2 regions of the Amycolatopsis sp. NBC_00348 genome follow, and region 2 is predicted to be linked to the other one. Evidence: riboswitches for the same ligand, from Rfam matches in the RefSeq annotation. Region 2 holds a riboswitch; the other holds the start of a gene.
What was found. Region 2 has a riboswitch for glycine ahead of gcvP (aminomethyl-transferring glycine dehydrogenase). Riboswitches for the same ligand answer to the same signal wherever they lie in the genome.

Region 1 (10,154 bases), 3.0 Mb from region 2:
TCGACAACGCCGGCCAGGACTGCTGCGCCCGCTCGCTGATCCTGGTGCAGGCCAGCGTCTACGACCGGTTCATGGAGCTGCTGGAACCCGCCGTCCACGGCGTCGTCGTCGGTGACCCCGCCGAGGAGAAGACCGAGATGGGGCCGCTGATCTCCGCGGCGCACCGGGAGAAGGTCGCGTCCTACGTGCCGGACGACGCGCCCGTCGCGTTCCGCGGCACCGCGCCGGCCGGCCCTGGCTTCTGGTTCCCGCCGACTGTCCTGACCCCGCCGGACCTGCGGCACCCGGCCGCGGCCGACGAGGTCTTCGGCCCGGTCGTGGCCGTCGTGCCGTTCACCGACGAAGCGGACGCGGTGCGCCAGGCCAACACCACCGAGTACGGCCTGTCCGGCTCGATCTGGACCCGCGACACCGGCCGCGCGTTCCGCGTGGCGCGCGCCGTCGAGGCCGGCAACCTGTCGGTCAACTCGCACTCGTCGGTGCGCTACTGGACGCCCTTCGGCGGCTTCAAGCAGTCCGGCCTCGGCCGTGAGCTGGGCCCCGACGCCCCGACGGCGTTCACCGAGACCAAGAACGTTTTCATCAGCACGGAGGAGTAATGGTCCAGCGTTTCGAAGGCCGCGTCGCGGTGATCACGGGCGGCGCGAGCGGCATCGGCCTCGCCTCGGCCCGCCGTCTGGCGAGCGAAGGCGCGAAGGTCGTCATCGCCGACCTGACGCCGGAATCCGGCAAAGCCGCCGCCGACGAGGTCGACGGCCTGTTCGTGCAGGCCGACGTCACCGACGCCGAGCAGGTGGAAGCCCTCTACCGGACCACGGCCGAGCAGTTCGGCTCGATCGACGTCGCGTTCAACAACGCCGGCATCTCGCCGCCCGAGGACGACTCGATCCTGACCACCGGGATCGAGGCCTGGGAACGGGTCCAGCGCGTCAACCTGACGTCGGTCTACCTGTGCTGCAAGGCGGTCCTGCCCTACATGCAGCGCCAGGGCAAGGGCTCGATCGTCAACACGGCGTCGTTCGTGGCGGTGATGGGCGCGGCGACGTCGCAGATCTCCTACACCGCGTCGAAGGGTGGCGTGCTCGCCATGAGCCGCGAGCTCGGCGTGCAGTTCGCGCGGGAGAACATCCGCGTCAACGCGCTGTGCCCGGGGCCGGTGAACACGCCGCTGCTCAAGGAGCTGTTCGCGAAGGACCCGGAACGCGCGGCGCGGCGCCTGGTCCACGTCCCGGTCGGCCGGTTCGCCGAGCCCGACGAGATCGCGGCTGCCGTCGCGTTCCTGGCCAGCGACGACGCCAGCTTCATCACGGCGTCGCAGTTCCTGGTGGACGGCGGCATCTCCGGCGCGTACGTCACCCCGATCTAACGGCGCTTGCGGTTCCCGGCGGGTTTCTCGCCGGGGAACCACGCCTTCTTGAGGCCGTACACCTCCCGCAGGTACTTCCACGCGGCGTTGAGCGACTTCCGCTCGGCGGCGACTCGCGCTTCCCGGCGGCGAAGCACGCGGACCGCGGTTTCGGCGGCGAGGAACGCCCCGGCGGCGAAGGTGAGCACGCCGACGATCAGGGTCAGGGCGAGGACGGTGGTGGTCATGCTCACCAGCGTCGACGCGGTGCGGGCGGTTTGTCCCCGCGCAAAGCTAGCGGGTTTCGTTAGCTTTGTGAGGTGACGCACTGGCGCGCCGACGAGTGGGCGGAAGCGGTCCGGGCCGGGATCCGGGCGCGGGGGCTCTCCTTCGACGAGGCCGCGCGGCGGATCGGCGTGCCGACGTCCACCCTGCGCAGCTGGGTCGAGCACCGGCACGCGCCGAAGGTGACCGTCTTCGACCACTGGGCGCAGCTCGCCGAGGTCACCGGGCTCGGCGAGGCCGAGCTGCTCCGCGTCGCCGGTGTGCTGCCCGAGTCGCTGGCCACGCCGGTGCACGTCGCGCAGGCCGCGAAGTCGCTGCGGGAAGGCATCGAGCGGGCCGGGGACTTCCTGCGGCAGGCGACGGCGCTCGTCTACTCCTCGCCCGGCACGCAGGTGGCGAACGCGATCGCCGCGTCGCCGATCGACTGGGAGATGCGGATCCGCTCGGCGACCCGCGGCGACGAGATCCGTGTCACCTACCACCACTACGTCGGGATCGTGCCGCCCCGCGACTTCCCGCACCCCGACGCCGAAGCGCGCCGGATCATCGAACACGAGATCCTCGGCGGCCTCTGGCAGCCGCTCGGGCTGTACTGGCGGGTCGCCGAGCCGCACGACTGGGACGACCCGCCGCGGCTGGTGATCCAGGTGCCCGAGCAGGAGGCGTCCCGCCCGCCGTCACCGTCGCCGCCGTTCGTGACGGCGCCGCCGGTCGTGGTGCTGTCGCCGATCTGGGGTTACGGCGAGCTGCTCGCGTCGCTGGTCGCGGACGGCCTCGGGTTCGGCAACGTCGACTTCCGCTACTTCGGCCTGCCGGACGCGATGGCCGGCCGGCTCCGGATCACCGCGCGCGAGCTGGCCGAGCCGGCGCCGCGGCTGGTGCACGCGGTGCCGCCGATCATGCTGCTGCACGGCCTCGAGGTGCCGGACCTGACCGGCCGGCTCCCGGTCGTGGTCCGCTACGGCCCGCGGATGCGCGCCCGCGCCGCCCGGATCTACCGCGAGCCGCTGCTCGAGGCGGGGTTCACCGACCCGGCGGACGGCGCCCGCGCGATCGAGACGGCCGTCGACGCGGTGGTCGCCCGGCTGCCGGGCGAGTACTTCGAGGTGGTCCTGGACGACACGGACGTCTTCGACGGCGACCGGCCGTCCCTGGATCGGCTGAACGACTCGGTGGCGTGGCTCGCGGAGCAGGTGGTGGAGCACGTCCTGCTGGGCGCGGGCCTACCACCGGTCCCGCTGGGCGGGCCGTTGAAACGGCTGGTGCTGCCCTCGGGCCGGGTCCGCCGCCCACCGGCGCTGGCTAGCGCGGTCACCCGGCGGGTCACCGGCCGCTGATCCCGTTCGGGCCAGGGGCGGTCGAGGCGGGCTCGAGGGCTGGTGTGGTGTTGGCCGGGTGAAGTAGACGGGGGTTGAACCCGGCAGGTACGGTAGCCGCCATAACTGCAGATCGGGCCGTCGAGCCGAGGCGGGAGAGCCCTCACGAAGTCAGTGGGGCACCGAAGGAGCAAACTCCCCGGAATCTCTCAGGTACCTGCTACCGCTTCGTGCGAGGCCACTCTGGAAAGCAGGCGCACCCGCGCCTCACCCAAGGTGAAAGCCGTGTCTCACACGGTGAAACTCTCAGGTGCCATGACAGAGGGGGAGTTCCCAGCGCACCGTTGTGTCCGGTGCCCGGCCCGAGGAGCTCCCGATCACCTCTACGCAGTTCGACGCCCGCCACATCGGCCCCTCCGAGGCCGAACGCGCCAAGATGCTCGCCGAGTGCGGCTACGGATCCCTCGACGCGCTGCTCGAAGCGGCTGTGCCGAGTGCGATCCGCGTCACTCGCGACCTGGTTCTGCCGCCCGCCGCGTCCGAAGAGGACGCCACCGCGGAGCTGCGCGCGCTCGCCGCGCGTAACCGGCCGATGACGCAGATGATCGGGCTCGGCTACTCCGACACCGTCACCCCCGGCGTGATCCGGCGCAACGTGCTCGAGAACCCCGCCTGGTACACGGCCTACACGCCGTACCAGCCGGAGATCTCGCAGGGCCGCCTCGAAGCGTTGCTCAACTTCCAGACGATGGTCGCCGACCTGACCGGGCTGGCCACCGCGAACGCGTCCCTGCTCGACGAGTCGACCGCCGTCGCCGAGGCCGTCACGCTGATGCGCCGCGCGTCCAAGTCGAAGTCGAACAAGGTCGTGCTCGACGCCGAGTGCCTGCCGCAGACCATCGCCGTCGTGCGGACCCGCGTCGAGGCGCTGGGCATCGAGGTCGAGGTCCGCGACCTGCTCACCGGGCTGCCCGAGGACTTCTTCGGCGTCGTCGTCCAGTACCCCGGCGCGTCCGGCGTGCTGCGCGGCCGCGGTTTCTACCACGCGATCTCCGAGTCGGCGAAGGCCGCGGGCGCGCTGTTCACCGTCGCCGCCGACCTCCTCTCGCTGACGCTCATCACCTCACCCGGCGAGTTCGGCGCCGACGTCGCCGCCGGGTCGACGCAGCGCTTCGGCGTCCCGCTCGGCTACGGCGGCCCGCACGCCGGGTTCATGTCCGTCCGCGCCGGGCTCGAGCGCTCGCTGCCCGGGCGCCTGGTCGGCGTCTCGGTCGACGCCGACGGCAACCCGGCCTACCGCCTCGCGCTGCAGACGCGTGAGCAGCACATCCGCCGCGAAAAGGCGACGTCCAACATCTGCACCGCGCAGGTCCTCCCGGCCGTGCTGGCCGCGATGTACGCGGTCTACCACGGCCCGGACGGCCTCAAGCGGATCGCCCAGCGCGTCCACGGCCTGGCCGCGGGCTTCGCCGACGCGCTGCGCAAGACCGGCGTCGAGGTCGTGCACGAGTCCTTCTTCGACACCGTCGTCGCGCACGTCCCGGGCCAGGCGGCCGACGTCCACGCCGCCGCCCGCGCGGCCGGGGTCAACCTCGGCCACGTCGACGCCGACCACGTCCGCGTCGCCTTCGACGAGGTCAGCACCCCCGCGATCACCGCCAAGGTCCTCAAGGCCTTCGGCGTCGAAGAGGACGCGCGGGACGGCGTCGCGCTGCCGAACGGCCTGGCCCGCGAGAGCGGCTTCATGGGCCACGAGGTCTTCGGCAGCCACCGCTCCGAGACGGCGATGCTGCGCTACCTGCGCCGGCTGTCCGACCAGGACTACGCGCTCGACCGCGGCATGATCCCGCTCGGCTCCTGCACGATGAAGCTCAACGCCACCACCGAGATGGAGCCGATCAGCTGGCGCGAGTTCGCCGGCATCCACCCGTTCGCGCCGGCCGAGGACGCCGAGGGCTACCACGTCCTCGTCGCGCAGCTGGCCGAGTGGCTGGCCGAGGTCACCGGCTACGACAAGGTGTCGCTGCAGCCGAACGCGGGCAGCCAGGGCGAGCTCGCCGGGCTCCTCGCGATCCGCGCGTACCACCGCTCGAACGGCGACGACGCCCGCGACGTCTGCCTGATCCCGTCGTCGGCGCACGGCACCAACGCCGCGTCCGCGGTGCTCGCCGGGATGCGCGTGGTCGTCGTCAAGTGCACCGACGAGGGCAACGTCGACCTGGCCGACCTGCGGTCCAAAGTGGACGCACACCGGGACACGCTCGCCGCGATCATGGTGACCTACCCGTCGACGCACGGCGTGTACGAGCACTCGATCGACGAGCTGGCCAAGATCGTGCACGACGGCGGCGGCCAGGTGTACGTCGACGGCGCGAACCTCAACGCCCTGCTGGGCCTGGCCAAGCCGGGCGAGTTCGGCGGCGACGTCTCGCACCTGAACCTGCACAAGACCTTCTGCATCCCGCACGGCGGTGGCGGCCCCGGCGTCGGCCCGGTCGCGGTGCGCGCGCACCTCGCGCCGTTCCTGCCCAACCACCCGCTGCTGGAGGCGGCCGGCCCGGCGACCGGCGTCGGCCCGATCAGCGGCGCGCCCTACGGCTCGGCGTCGATCCTGCCGATCTCCTGGGCCTACGTCCGGATGATGGGCGCGCCCGGCCTGACCGCCGCGACGAAGGTCGCCGTGCTGGCCGCGAACTACGTCGCCTCGCGCCTCGCCCCGCACTACCCGGTGCTCTACACGGGCCAGGACGGCCTGGTCGCGCACGAGTGCATCCTTGACCTGCGCCAGATCACCAAGGAGACCGGCGTGACGGTCGACGACGTCGCGAAGCGGCTCATCGACTACGGCTTCCACGCGCCGACGATGTCGTTCCCGGTCGCCGGCACGCTGATGGTCGAGCCGACCGAGTCCGAGGACCTGGGCGAGATCGACCGGTTCATCGCCGCGATGATCGCCATCCGCGGCGAGATCGACGAGGTCGCCAAGGGCACCTGGACGGCGGAGTCGTCGCCGCTGCGCGGTGCGCCGCACACCGCCGAGACGCTGGTCGGCGAGTGGGACAAGGCCTACGACCGCGAGCTGGCCGTGTTCCCGGCGGGCGTGTCGCGCAAGAACAAGTACTGGCCGCCGGTCCGCCGCATCGACGGTGCCCGCGGTGACCGCAACCTGGTCTGCTCCTGCCCGCCCCTCAGCGAGTACGGGTCGTGAGTGCGTAACAGTGTTCTAACACTGTTACGCACTCACGACCCCACCCACGGAAGGCGAACATGTCTCGCGAAACGTCCCTGCACGGAGTCCACAAGGGACTCGGTGCACTGTTCACCGACTTCGCCGGCTGGTCCATGCCGGTCCGCTACGCCAGCGAGCTGGCCGAGCACAAGGCCGTCCGCGAGGCGGCCGGGCTGTTCGACCTCTCGCACATGGCCGAAATCCACGTCACCGGCCCGCAGGCCGCCGACGTCCTGGACTTCGCGCTGGTCGGCAACCTCACCGGGGTCAAGCCGGGCCGGGCGCGCTACACGATGATCTGCGACGCCGACGGCGGCGTGCTCGACGACCTGGTCGTCTACCGGCTGGCCGACGAGCACTACCTGGTCGTCGCCAACGCGGGCAACGCGAAGGTCGTCGCGGACGCGCTCGCCGAGCGGGTCGCGGGCTTCGACGCGGTCGTCGACGACCAGTCGGAGACGACCGCGCTGATCGCCGTCCAGGGCCCGAACGCCGTCAAGATCCTCGGTACGGTCACCGACGCCGACCTCGACGCGCTCAAGTACTACGCCAGCGTGCCGGCGGTCGTGAAGGGCCACGAGGTCCTGCTCGCCCGCACCGGCTACACCGGCGAAGACGGCTTCGAGCTGTTCGTCCCGGCCGACGAGGCCCCGGCGGTGTGGCGCATCCTGTCCGAGGCCGGTGAGGGTCACGGGCTCGTCCCGGCCGGGCTGGCCTGCCGCGACACGCTGCGCCTCGAAGCCGGGATGCCGTTGTACGGCAACGAACTCACCCTCGGCCAGAGCCCATTCGAAGCGGGGCTCGGGCGCGTTGTCAAGTTCGAGAAGCCGGGCGACTTCGTCGGCCGCGCGGCCCTGGAAGAGCGGTCCAAGGCCGACGTCCCGCGCGTGCGCGTCGGGCTCAAGGGCCAGGGGCGCCGCGCTCCGCGTCACGGCTACAAGCTGCTGGCCGATGGCGTGGACAGCACTGTGATCGGCGAGGTCACCAGCGGGGCGCTGTCGCCCACGCTGGGTCACCCGATCGCCATGGCGTACGTCGATCGGGCGTACACCGAGCCCGGCACCGAACTTTCCGTCGACATCCGGGGCAGGATCGAGCCCGTCGAGGTCGTCGCCCTGCCCTTCTACTCCCGCGCGTAAAGGACTCTTGCACCGTGAGCATCCCCGAGAACCTGAAGTACACCAAGGAACACGAGTGGCTGAACGTCGAAGGTGACGTCGCCACCGTGGGCATCACCGCCTTCGCCGCCGAGTCGCTCGGTGACATCGTGTTCGTCCAGCTGCCCGACGTCGGCGCCACGATCACCTCGGGCGAGGTGTTCGGCGAGGTCGAGTCGACCAAGTCCGTCAGCGAGCTGTACGCGCCGGTCTCCGGCGAGGTCGTCGAGGTCAACGGCACCACGTCGGACACCCCCGAGGTGATCAACTCGGACCCGTACGCCGAAGGGTGGCTGCTCAAGGTGCGTCTCTCCGGTGACGTCCCCGAGCTGCTCGACGCCGCCGCCTACGCCGCACTCACCCAGGAGAGCTGATGACGACCTTCGACGCCCACCTCGCCGACGTCGACCCCGAGGTCGCGGCGGCCGTCGCCGACGAGCTCACCCGCCAGCAGTCGACCCTGGAGATGATCGCCTCCGAGAACTTCGCCCCGGTGGGCGTGCTCGAGGCGCAGGGCTCGGTGCTGACCAACAAGTACGCCGAGGGCTACCCCGGCCGCCGCTACTACGGCGGCTGCGAGCACGTCGACGTCGTCGAGCAGCTCGCGATCGACCGCGCGAAGGCGCTGTTCGGCGCCGAGCACGCCAACGTGCAGCCGCACTCGGGCGCGCAGGCCAACGCCGCCGCGATGTTCGCCGTGCTCAAGCCCGGCGACACCATCCTCGGCCTCGACCTGGCGCACGGCGGCCACCTGACGCACGGGATGAAGATCAACTTCTCGGGCAAGCTCTACAACGTCGTCGCCTACCACGTCGACAAAGAGACCGGCATCGTCGACCTGGCCGAGATCGAGCGTCTCGCCGTCGAGCACAAGCCGAAGCTGATCATCGCCGGCTGGTCGGCGTACCCGCGTCAGCTCGACTTCGCCGAGTTCCGCCGCATCGCGGACCTGGTGGAAGCCAAGCTGATGGTGGACATGGCGCACTTCGCCGGGCTGGTCGCGACCGGCCTGCACCCGTCGCCGGTGCCGCACGCCGACATCGTCACCACGACCACGCACAAGACCCTCGGCGGCCCGCGCGGCGGCTTGATCCTGTGCCGCCAGGAGCTGGCGAAGAAGATCAACTCGGCGGTGTTCCCCGGCCAGCAGGGCGGGCCGCTCGAACACGTCATCGCGGCCAAGGCCGTCGCGCTGAAGATCGCCGCGAGCGAGGAGTTCAAGGAGCGCCAGCAGCGCACCCTGGACGGCTCCCGCATCCTGGCGTCGCGGCTGTCGCAGGAGGACTGCGCTTCGGCCGGCGTGCGTGTGCTGACCGGCGGCACCGACGTCCACCTGGTGCTCGTCGACCTCGTCCAGTCCACTCTGGATGGTCAGCAGGCCGAGGACCGGCTGCACGAGGTCGGCATCACGGTCAACCGCAACGCCGTCCCGTTCGACCCGCGCCCGCCGATGATCACCTCCGGCCTGCGGATCGGCACCCCGGCGCTGGCCACCCGCGGCTTCCAGGCCGAGGACTTCACCGAGGTCGCCGACGTCATCGCCGAGGCCCTCAAGCCCGACTTCGACGACGCCCTCCGCGCGAAGCTGCGCGACCGCGTCGAGACCCTGGCCAAGAAGCACCCGCTGTACGCGGACCTGTCCCGGTGAGCGCTCTGCCCGAGGGCCGGAAGCTGCTGCGCCTGGAAATCCGCAACAGCGAAACGCCGATCGAGAAGAAGCCGCCGTGGATCAAGACGCGGGTGCGGATGGGCCCGGAGTTCACCGAACTGAAGGGCTTGGTGCGCCGCGAAGGCCTGCACACGGTGTGTGAAGAGGCCGGGTGCCCCAACATCTACGAGTGCTGGGAGGACCGGGAGGCGACGTTCCTCATCGGTGGTGACCAGTGCACGCGCCGGTGTGATTTCTGTCAGATCGACACGGGTAAACCGGCCGAGCTGGACCGGACGGAGCCGCGGAAGGTCGCGGAGTCCGTCCAGGCCATGGGGCTGCGGTACTCGACGATCACCGGCGTGGCTCGTGACGACCTTGCGGATGGTGGGGCCTGGCTGTACGCCGAGACCGTCCGTCAGATCCACTCGCTGAACCCGGGTACTGGCGTCGAGTTGCTGATCCCGGACTTCAACGCGGACCCGGCACAGCTGGCCGAGGTGTTCGGGTCGCGTCCGGAGGTGTTGGCGCACAACGTGGAGACGGTGCCGCGGATCTTCAAGCGGATCCGTCCCGGCTTCCGGTACGCGCGGTCGCTCGACGTCATCACCAAGGCGCGTGAGTTCGGGCTCGTCACGAAGTCGAACCTGATCCTCGGCATGGGGGAGACCCCGGACGAGGTCGCCCCGGCGATGCAGGACCTGGTCGACGCCGGGTGCGAGATCCTGACGATCACGCAGTACCTGCGGCCGTCGCCGCGGCACCACCCGGTGGACCGGTGGGTGAAGCCGGAGGAGTTCGTGGAGCACTCGAACGCCGCCGAGGCGATGGGCTTCGCGGGCGTCATGGCGGGGCCGCTCGTGCGGTCGTCGTACCGCGCGGGACGGCTCTACGCCCAGACCAAGGCCCACCGCGGTGAAGAGCTGCCGGAGAACCTGCGGCACCTCACCGACCAGGGGCCGGCCGCGCAAGAAGCCAGCTCCCTGCTGGCGAGATAGGAGAGGCGGATCAATGGCGATCAGCGTCTTCGACCTGTTTTCCATCGGTATCGGGCCGTCGAGCTCCCACACCGTCGGCCCGATGCGCGCGGCACTGACCTTTGTGGACGGTCTCGGCGACGACCTCGGCCGGACCGCGCGCGTGCAGGCCGAGCTGTTCGGCTCGCTCGGCGCGA
Region 2 (10,154 bases):
TGCCGGTGGCGGACGACTTCGCCGCCGGCCGGGAGCTGCGCCTGACCCAGGAGGAGCTCCTGGAACAGGCCGGCATCGACGCGGCGGAGCTGGCCGAGCTGCAGCAGTACGGCCTGGTCCGGTCCGGTCCCGCGGGGTTCTTCGACCCGGACGCGGTGCTGGTCGCGCGCACGGTGAAGGCGATGACCGAATTCGGTATCGAGCCGAGACACCTGCGTGCCTTCCGCGCCGCGGCCGACCGCGAGGTCGGCCTGCTGGAGCAGATCGTGACCCCGGTGTACCGGCATCGTGACCCGGAGGCCAAAGCACGGGCCGACGAGGTGGTGCGAGAGCTCGCGGCACTGTCGGTGACCCTGCACACGCTCCTCGTGAAGGCCGGAATCCGTGGCGCCACGGGGTGTTGAGGCGTAACGGGACGGTGAGATCCTCTTTGCGGTCCCATGTCAATGACTGAATGTTCGGCACCTCATGCCGTACCGTGAGAACAACGGTTTGCGGTAGGCGAGCCGAGAGTGTCCGACAGCGAGCACAGCGCACGGATGACGGGTAGCGTCGGTAGTGAACGGCGCGAGGCGGTTCCAGCGCTGAAGCCCGTGTGCACGAGAGGGAGGCGAAGCCCGATGAGCGAAATGCGCGTCGTCGGTGTGCGGGTCGAGCTGCCCGCGAATCAGCCGATCTTGTTGCTGCGGGAGACCGAGGGCGAACGGTACCTGCCGATCTGGATCGGCTCGGTCGAAGCGACCGCCATCGCGTTGGAGCAGCAAGGGGTCCGCCCCGCCCGCCCGCTCACCCATGACCTGCTCAAAGAGGTCATCGGGGCGTTGGGCCGCGAGCTGGAGCAGGTCGTGATCACCGACCTCAAGGAAGGCACGTTCTTCGCCGAGCTCGTGTTCGACGGAGACATCCGGGTGTCCGCCCGGCCGAGCGACTCGGTCGCGCTGGCCCTGCGGATCGGCGTCCCCATCCACGCCGTGGACGCGGTGCTGGAAGAGGCCGGCCTGATCATCCCGGACGAGCAGGAGGACGAGGTCGAGAAGTTCCGCGAGTTCCTCGACTCGGTCTCCCCGGAAGACTTCCGCGGCGCCGATACATAACGGGTGCCGCGGCTTGCCTTGACGCCGACGTCAACGTCTACCGTCGAGGCATGCGGATCGGAGAGCTGGCCAAGCGCACGGGTACCACTACCCGTGCGCTTCGCTTTTACGAGGACCAGGGCCTCCTCGCGGCCCGTCGCGCGGCCAACGGCTACCGCGAGTACGACGAGGACGACCTCCAGCTGGTCACGGAGATCCTGAAGCTGCAGACCGTCGGCCTGTCCCTCGACGAGACCCGGCCGTTCGTCGACTGCCTGCGCAGCGGCCACGAGACCGGCGACGCCTGCCCGAGCTCGATCGAGATGTACCGGCGCAAGCTCGCGGAGGCCGACGCCGTCCTCGCCCGCCTCGGCGCGATCCGCGCCGACCTCGCCGGGAAGCTCGCCGACGCGCTGGCCAGGCAGGACCCCGGCTGCGCCCCCGATCCGTGCGTCGTCCCCGAACGTCTCTGAAGGAGCTCAGCCATGTCCGGAATCCCCGAAGTCCCCGAAGTCCCCGAAGTCGCCGAAGTCCCCGAAGTCGCCGAAGTCACGGATGCGACGTTCACCGCCGAGGTGCTCGGCAGTGACGTCCCGGTGCTGGTCGAGTTCTGGGCCACCTGGTGCCCGCCGTGCCGGATGATCGCGCCGGTGCTGGCCGAGCTGGCCCGCGAGCGCGCCGGCACGCTGTCGGTGCGCAAGATCAACTCCGACGAGAACCCGGAGACGACCCGGGCGTACCAGGTGATGTCACTGCCGACGATGATCCTGTTCCGCGCCGGTGAGCCCGTCCTGACCGTCGTGGGCGCGCAGCCGAAGGCCCGGCTCGAAGAGCGCCTCGACCGGGCCCTCACAGCTCAGGGTGCGGTGGCCCTGACGAACGTGTCCGCGACCTCGCGGCCGTAGAGCTCCAGGTCCAGCGCGGGGTCGGCCGCGTAGGCCGCCGCCACGCCGTCGATCGCCTGGGCGATCGACATCGCCATCACCTCGGGCGTGAACGCGCCGAACGTGCCCTCGGCCTGGCCCTGCTTGAGCTGACGGGCCAGGCCGTGCACCCGCAGGTCGTCGACCAGGACCTTCGTCATCACCCAGCCTTCGGCGTCGTCGGTGTTGGCGGCCATCTCCGTCAGCACCCGCACGCAGTCCGGGTACGCCCGCAGGAACGCGATCGACGTCTCGATGTGCGCCCGCAGGTAGCCGGCGCGGTCGGCCGGGTCCAGGTCGCCGCCGGTGCGCTCCTTGAGGAACTCGTTCTTCGTCTCGACGACCGTGCTGAGCACCGCCTGCATCAGCCCGGCCTTGTTGGTGAAGTGGTAGGAGATCATCCGGGTACTGCTCAGCCCGGCGCGTTCGCGGATCTTGGCGAACGTGGCCTTGCGGTAGCCGAGGTCGTTGATGACGCCGATCGTCGCGCCGAGGATCTGCGCGCGGCGGGCGGCCTCGGTCACGCTGAGGCCCATCTCGGCCATGAGTTCGGTCTTTACTTGCATGAGTAAAAATTAACACGGCTGAGTAAAAGTGTCCAGGAGGTTTGAACCACTGCCTCCCGGGTACGGCGAACGGCTCAAACGCTCATCCGACCGTTGAGGCTTGCCGCGCGTCGCGTTGACCGGCCTTGCCTGGGCGCTTACCGTCGGAGGAGGTAAATCGCCACGATGTGATTCACGGTCTGGGGCCGGATCGTGGCGGTTGATCTCCGGTGGGTCCCGCTCTGGGTCCTGTCCGGCTGTCATTCGCCGGCCGCCTGGTCGGGCGAGGGGAGGCTTGCGTGGTCGAGGCTGGTTCCGAGAAGCAGCCTGTTCGGTTCGCGGCTGGCGAGCAGGGTGAACTGTTCCCCGATGACTCGCTGCCCGACGAGCTCGTCGGCTACCGGGGTCCGGCCGCGTGCCAGATCGCCGGGATCACCTACCGTCAGCTCGACTACTGGGCTCGCACGAAACTGATCGCGCCCAGCATCCGCACCGCGCACGGCTCCGGCTCCCAGCGGCTGTACTCGTTCAAGGACATCCTGGTCCTGAAGGTGGTCAAGCGGCTGCTGGACACCGGGGTCTCGCTGCAGAACATCCGGGTCGCGGTCGACCACCTGTCCGTCCGCGGGGTCCGTGACCTCGCCAAGGTCACGCTGTTCTCCGACGGCACCACGGTCTACGAATGCACCTCGCCGGAGGAGATCGTCGATCTGCTCCAGGGCGGCCAGGGCGTGTTCGGCATCGCGGTCAGCGGCGCGATGCAGGAAATCAGCGGCACCATCCACGAGTTCCCGGCCGAACGCGCCGACGGCGGCATCGTCGAAGCGCACGAGCCGGACGAGCTGACCCAGCGCCGCAACGCCCGCCGTACCGGGTGATCATCTCCGCGGCGGCGGGAGTAAAGTGATCCACGCAGTCGACGAAACCGCGCGGGAGAGTCCGGACCACAACCTCGAGTCCGGCGCCGAAGGAGCAAGTCCTCCCCGGAACCTCTCAGGCACCCTGGACCGCGCGGTCTAGACGCCTCTGGAAAGCGGGTCGTCAGGACACAACCTGATGGCCCCGCCGAAGGTGCAAGCCCGGCTCAACCTCGGGCGAAACTCTCAGGCGCCCAGAAATGGGTACGGACAGAGTGGGGAGGGTTCCTCGACAGCGTTTTCGCGGATGCTGTCCAGGTCCGCCGTCCTCGGGAGGCCATCGTGCAGCCGTCACTCGCCTCCCTGGAACAGGGCTTTCCCTTCGCCGACCGGCACATCGGGCCCGGGCCGGCGGAACTCCGCACGATCCTCGACGTCATCGGCGTCGCCTCGCTCGACGAGCTCGCCGAGCGGGCCGTGCCCGGGTCGCTGCGCGCGTCCGCCGCGCCCCTCGACCTGCCGCCGCCCGCCACCGAAGCCCAGGCGCTCGCCGAACTGCGGGCGCTGGCCGCGCGGAACCGGCCGATGGCCCAGATGATCGGCCTCGGCTACCACGACACCGTGACCCCGCCGGTGATCCGCCGCAACGTCCTCGAGAACCCGGCCTGGTACACCGCGTACACGCCCTACCAGCCGGAAATCTCGCAGGGACGGCTCGAAGCGCTCCTCAACTTCCAGACCATGGTCGCCGACCTGACCGGCCTGCCCGTCGCGAACGCGTCCCTGCTCGACGAGGCCACCGCGGCCGCCGAGGCGATGACGCTCGTGCGCCGCGCCGGCAAGTCGGCGTCCAACCGGTTCGTCGTCGACGAAGACACCCTGCCCCAGACCCTCGCCGTGCTCCGGACCCGCGCCGAGCCGCTGGGCATCGAGCTGGTCGTCGAAGACCTGTCCCAGGGGCTGACCGGGCTCGGCCTCGGCGGCGACTTCTTCGGCGTCCTGCTGTCCTGCCCGGGCGCGTCCGGCGCGGTCCGCGAGTTCGACTTCACCATCGCCGACGCGAAGAAGCACGGCGCGGCGGTGATCGTCGCCGCGGACCCGCTGTCCCTGACGCTGCTGCGGCCGCCCGGTGAGCTCGGCGCCGACGTCGCGATCGGCTCGACCCAGCGGTTCGGCGTCCCGATGGGCTTCGGCGGCCCACACGCGGCTTACCTGGCGGTGCGTCAAGGCTTGGAGCGGCAGTTGCCCGGCCGGCTGGTCGGCGTCTCGAAGGACGAAGACGGCGCCCCGGCGTACCGGTTGGCACTGCAGACCCGGGAACAGCACATCCGCCGCGAGAAGGCGACGTCGAACATCTGCACCGCGCAGGTCCTGCTCGCCGTGATGGCCTCGATGTACGCGGTCCACCACGGCCCCGACGGCCTGCGCGCGATCGCGCTGCGCGCCCACCGGATGGCGACCGTGCTCGCGGCCGGCCTCTGCGAGGGCGGCGTCGAGGTCGTGCACGGCGAGTTCTTCGACACCGTCACCGCGGCGGTACCGGGTCGCGCGGCGGCGGTCGTCGCGGCGGCCCGCGACCTCGGCGTGAACCTGCGGCGGATCGACGACGACCACGTCGGCGTCGCCTGCGACGAGACGACCGCCCGCGAACGGCTTTCGCTGGTGTGGAAGGCCTTCGGTGTCTCGGTGTCCGATGTGGACGGCCTGGACGAGGACACGGCGGACGCGCTCCCGGCGCCGCTGCGGCGCACGAGCGGCTTCCTCACCCACCCGGTGTTCCACGCCCACCGCTCCGAAACCGCGTTGCTGCGCTACCTGCGGGAGCTGTCGGACAAGGACGTCGCGCTCGACCGCAGCATGATCCCGCTCGGCTCCTGCACGATGAAGCTCAACGCCGCGGCGGAGATGGAGCCCGTCACCTGGCCGGAGTTCGCCGGGCTGCACCCGTTCGCCCCGGCCGAGGACGCGGCCGGCCTGCTGACGGTCATCGCGGACCTCGAAGCCTGGCTGGCCCGGATCACCGGCTACGACGCGGTTTCCCTGCAGCCCAACGCCGGCAGCCAGGGCGAGTTCGCCGGGCTGCTGGCCATCCGCGCCCACCACCGCTCGCGCGGCGAGGGCGAGCGCGACGTCTGCCTGATCCCGGCCAGCGCGCACGGCACCAACGCCGCCAGTGCCGTGATGGCGGGCATGCGCGTGGTCGTCATCCGGTGCGACGACAGCGGCGACATCGACCTCGCGCACTTGAAGTCCACAGTGGACGAGCACCGCGCCGATCTCGCGGCGATCATGATCACTTACCCGTCGACGCACGGGGTCTACGAGGACACTGTCGGCGAGGTCTGCGCGCTCGTGCACGACGCGGGCGGCCAGGTGTACGTCGACGGCGCCAACCTCAACGCGCTCATCGGCGTGGCGCAGTACGGCCGGTTCGGCGCCGACGTCTCGCACCTCAACCTGCACAAGACGTTCTGCGTCCCGCACGGCGGTGGCGGGCCGGGGGTCGGCCCGATCGGCGTCCGCGCGCACCTCGCGCCGTTCCTGCCGAACCACCCGCTGCAGCCCGCGGCCGGCCCGGCGACCGGCGTCGGCCCGGTCAGCGCGGCGCCGTGGGGCAGCGCGTCGATCCTGCCGATCTCGTGGGCCTACGTCCGGATGATGGGCGCCGACGGACTGCGCCGGGCGACGCTGGTGGCCGTGGCGAACGCGAACTACGTCGCGCGGCGGCTCGGTGAGCACTACCCGGTGCTCTATGCCGGCCACGAAGGCCTTGTCGCCCACGAGTGCGTCCTCGACCTGCGGCCGCTGACGAAGGCCACCGGCGTCACGGTCGACGACGTCGCCAAGCGGCTGGCGGACTACGGGCTGCACGCGCCGACGATGTCGTTCCCCGTCCCGGGCACGCTCATGGTGGAGCCGACCGAGAGCGAGAACCTGGCCGAGCTGGACCGCTTCTGCGCGGCGATGATCGCGATCCGCGGCGAGATCGACCGCGTCGCGGCGGGGGAGTGGGCCCTGGCGGACTCGCCGCTGCGGCACGCGCCGCACACCGCGCGCTGCGTCACGGGCGAGTGGGATCGCCCCTACAGCCGTGAGACGGCGGTGTTCCCGGCCGGGCCGGGCGGCGCGAAGATCTGGCCGCCGGTCCGCCGCATCGACGGCGCGGCAGGCGACCGGAACCTGGTCTGCTCGTGCCCGCCGCCGGAGGCGTTCGCCTAGGTCCGGGCTTGCGCCGGCCTCACAGGAGCGGGAGGTAGGTTGGCGCCATGGCGAGTGGCAGTGGTCCGGATCGGACGTCCGTGGTCGTGACCGGGGGCAGCGGCTTCATCGGCCGCGCCGTCGTGCGCGCCTTCCGCGAGCGGGGCGTCCCGGTGACCGTCGTCGACCGGGTCCCGTTCCCCGACGAGCTGGACGGCGTCAGCGTGGTGACCGGCGAGCTGCTCGACGCCGCCGTCCGCGAAGAGGCCGTGACGTCGGAAACGGCGGCCATCGTGCACCTCGCCGCGCTGACTTCCGTGCTGCGCTCGGTCGAACTGCCGGAGCAGACCTTCGCCGACAACGTCCTCGTGACGCAGGAACTGCTGGAACTGGCCCGGCGCCTCGAAGTGCCGGGCTTCGTGCTCGCGTCGACGAACGCCGTGATCGGCAACGTCGGCGGCGCGACCATCACGCCGGACCTGCCGCCGCGGCCGTTGACGCCCTACGGCGCCACCAAGGCGGCGTGCGAAATGCTGCTGTCCGGCTACGCGGGCGCGTACGGGATGACGACGTGTGCCTTGCGGTTCACCAACGTCTACGGCCCGGGAATGTCCCACAAGGACAGTTTCGTGCCGCGGATGATGCGCGCGGCGCTGACCGGCACCGGCGTCCGCGTCTACGGCGACGGGCAGCAGCGGCGCGACCTCGTGCACGTCGACGACGTCGTCAACGCCATCACCCTCGCCGTCGGCAGCGGCTACTCCGGCACCGCGATCGTCGGTGCTGGGAAGTCGGTTTCGGTGCTGGAGATGGTCGAAGCCGTGCGCGAGGTGACCGGCGCCGAGCTGCCGGTGGAGCACGTCGAGGCGCCGGCGGGGGAGATGCCCGCGGTGGTCGTCGACGTCTCGGGGAGCGCGGAGACCATCGGCTACCGGCCGTCGACGTCGCTGACCGACGGGCTCGCCACGGCGTGGAAGTACTTCTCCGGTCTCGAGCGTCCGAACGCGACGGAGTGACCGCGGGCGTGTCCGGTTTCCTCCGCCGCCACTGGCTCCTGCTCCTGCTGCTGCTCCCCGCGATCGCCCTGCGGGTGCTCACCTGGCTCGCCTACCGGCCGGCCCTGCTCTACATCGACTCGTTCCGCTACGTCGACAACCTGCACGCGCTGCGCGCCGACCAGCTCGACCCGATCGGCTACGACCTGGTGCTGCGGCCGCTGCTGGCGGTCGGCGGCCTGGCGTGGGTCGCGGCGGTGCAGCACATCGGCGGCCTGCTGATCGCGATCGGCGTCTACGCGCTTGTGCTGCGCCTCGGCGGCCGCCCGTGGGTCGCCGCGCTCGCCGCGGTCCCGGTGCTGCTCGACGCCTACCAGCTGCAGATCGAGCAGAACATCATGTCCGAGGTCGTCTTCGAGGCGGTGCTGCTCGGGCTGCTGTGGGTGCTGCTCGGCCGCGGCGCCCCCGGCTGGCAGCGCGCCGGGATCGCGGGCCTGCTCGTCGGGTTCGCCGTGCTGGTGCGGCTGATCGGGATCTCGCTGGCCCTGCCGCTGCTGGTCTACCTGGTCGCCGCCGGGGGCGCGTGGCGGCACTGGGCGGGCTGGCGCCGCGCGGGCGTGGGCCTGCTGGGCATCCTCGTCGTCATCCTGCCGTACTCCGCGCGGGTGCACGCCGAGACCGGCAAGTGGGGCCTGACCGGGCCGTCGGGGAACATGCTCTACGGCCGCGCCGCCGCCGTCGCCGACTGCGCGAACCTGCACCTGGCGCCCGAACTGCAGGTGTTCTGCCCGGCCGAACCGCGCGAGACGCGGCTCGTGGACAACTACACGCACGCCGACCTCGACCCGAACTGGCCCGGCCCGCTGCCGCCCGGCGCGGACAAGGCGGCGCTCGCGCACCAGTTCGCGATCGAGGTGCTCAAGGCCCAGCCCGGCGACGTCGCGGGCGCGGTGCTGGACGACTTCGCCAAGAGCTTCGCCTGGGCCCGCGAGCAGGACCCGACCGACGTCCCGCTGGACCGCTGGCAGTTCCAGCTCACGTATCCGCAGTGGGCCGACCAGTCCCTGATCGACCTGGTCACGCAGCAGAACGACGGCGTCGTCGCGAGCGTCGACGAGCCACTGGCCGCCTTCCTGCGCGACTACCAGCTCAACGGCGGCTACGTCCCGGGCGCGGTGCTCGGCATCGGCGCGCTCCTCGGGCTGCTGACGGTCGTCCGGCGGAAACGGCCGGTGGACGCGGCGCGGGCGGGCGCGCTGCTGGCGTCGACGAGCGGGCTGGTCCTGCTGTTCGCCTCGGCCGTGTTCCAGTTCTCGTGGCGCTACCAGATCCCGGCGCTCGTGCTGCTGCCCGTCGCGGGCGCGCTCGGCTTCACGGCGTTGACCTCGGCGAGCCGCAAGCGCCTGGCCGCTTTCCCCGACGACGTCGACACGGGTGCGCTCGACGACTTCCGCGGCCGCCACCCCGACCTGCGGCTGTCGTCGCTGGTCGTGGTCATCGCCGCCTACAACGAGGCGGGCGGCATCGGCGGGGTGCTGGAGAAGATGCCGGACGAGTGCCTGGGCCGGCCGGTGGACGTGCTCGTCGTCGTCGACGGCGGCACGGACGACACAGCCGCCATCGCCGAGGACCACGGCGCGTACGTCTGCGTCGCACCGCGCAACCGCGGTCAGGGTGCCGCGCTGCGCCTCGGCTACCACCTCGCGGCGGCTTCCGGCGCCGAGTACATCGTGACCACCGACGCGGACGGCCAGTACGACAACAGCGAGCTCGAAGCCCTGGTCGGCCCGGTCGTCGACGGCACGGCGGACTTCGTCACCGGCTCCCGCCGCCTGGGCCACGAGGAGGCGGACAGCCGCGTCCGCTGGCTCGGCGTCCGGGTGTTCGCGGTGCTGGCGTCGGTGCTGACCCGGCGGCGGATCACGGACACGTCGTTCGGCTTCCGGGCGATGCGCGCCGACCTGGCCTGTTCGGTCCCGCTGAACGAGCCGCAGTACCAGTCGTCGGAACTCCTGCTGGGCGTCACCGCGCGCGGCTCACGGGTCGTGGAGCTGCCGATGAGCATGCGGCTGCGCAAGGCGGGCAAGAGCAAGAAGGGCGGCAGCGTCGTCTACGGCGCCAACTACGCGAGGGTCATGACGGGGACGTGGTGGCGGGGCTACGTCCTGCGCCGCGGCCGGAAGACGGGCCGGTCGAGCAGGGTGAACACGAGCGCGTAGCCACTGGTCACGGCACGGTCGAACGGTGTTCAGCCCAGCGTGTCGTCCCTTCGATCACGCGTGTCGACTCTCTGATCACGAGTGTCGGCGTTCTGATCACGGTGCCGGCCGGACGGCACGCTTACTCCGATGGACGACGCGCGTGATCGCAGGGTCGACACGCGTGATCAGTGGGACGACACGGGGTTGGTGCCGGGGACCGGACCGACCCGCCAGTTACGACGAGGACGTGGTGGCGGGGCTAAGTCCTGCGCCGCGGCCGAACACGAGGCGGTCGAGCAGCGTGAACTTCACGACGAACACCAGCGCGTAGCTGGCGACGTACGCGCCGTCGACCAGCACGA

Region 1: it holds a riboswitch for glycine, as region 2 does, so the genes downstream of both, gcvP (aminomethyl-transferring glycine dehydrogenase) here and gcvP (aminomethyl-transferring glycine dehydrogenase) in region 2, are expected to answer to the same signal.

Annotation. Positions count from the first base shown of each region.
Region 1 is NZ_CP107994.1:10,352,978-10,363,131, forward strand. It holds gene OHS58_RS46885 (aldehyde dehydrogenase family protein) at 1-599, shown strand, start outside; gene OHS58_RS46890 (3-oxoacyl-ACP reductase) at 599-1,366, shown strand; gene OHS58_RS46895 (hypothetical protein) at 1,363-1,593, opposite strand; gene OHS58_RS46900 (helix-turn-helix domain-containing protein) at 1,666-2,967, shown strand; glycine riboswitch at 3,089-3,182, shown strand; gene gcvP (aminomethyl-transferring glycine dehydrogenase) at 3,323-6,154, shown strand; gene gcvT (glycine cleavage system aminomethyltransferase GcvT) at 6,214-7,314, shown strand; gene gcvH (glycine cleavage system protein GcvH) at 7,329-7,706, shown strand; gene glyA (serine hydroxymethyltransferase) at 7,706-8,980, shown strand; gene lipA (lipoyl synthase) at 8,977-9,978, shown strand; gene OHS58_RS46930 (L-serine ammonia-lyase) at 9,992-10,154, shown strand, end outside.
Region 2 is NZ_CP107994.1:2,661,112-2,671,265, forward strand. It holds gene ftsR (transcriptional regulator FtsR) at 1-404, shown strand, start outside; gene OHS58_RS11990 (bifunctional nuclease family protein) at 621-1,094, shown strand; gene OHS58_RS11995 (MerR family transcriptional regulator) at 1,145-1,546, shown strand; gene trxA (thioredoxin) at 1,559-1,978, shown strand; gene OHS58_RS12005 (TetR/AcrR family transcriptional regulator) at 1,930-2,562, opposite strand; gene OHS58_RS12010 (MerR family transcriptional regulator) at 2,841-3,419, shown strand; glycine riboswitch at 3,462-3,561, shown strand; gene gcvP (aminomethyl-transferring glycine dehydrogenase) at 3,741-6,617, shown strand; gene OHS58_RS12020 (NAD-dependent epimerase/dehydratase family protein) at 6,665-7,612, shown strand; gene OHS58_RS12025 (glycosyltransferase family 2 protein) at 7,621-9,810, shown strand; gene OHS58_RS12030 (GtrA family protein) at 10,027-10,154, opposite strand, start outside.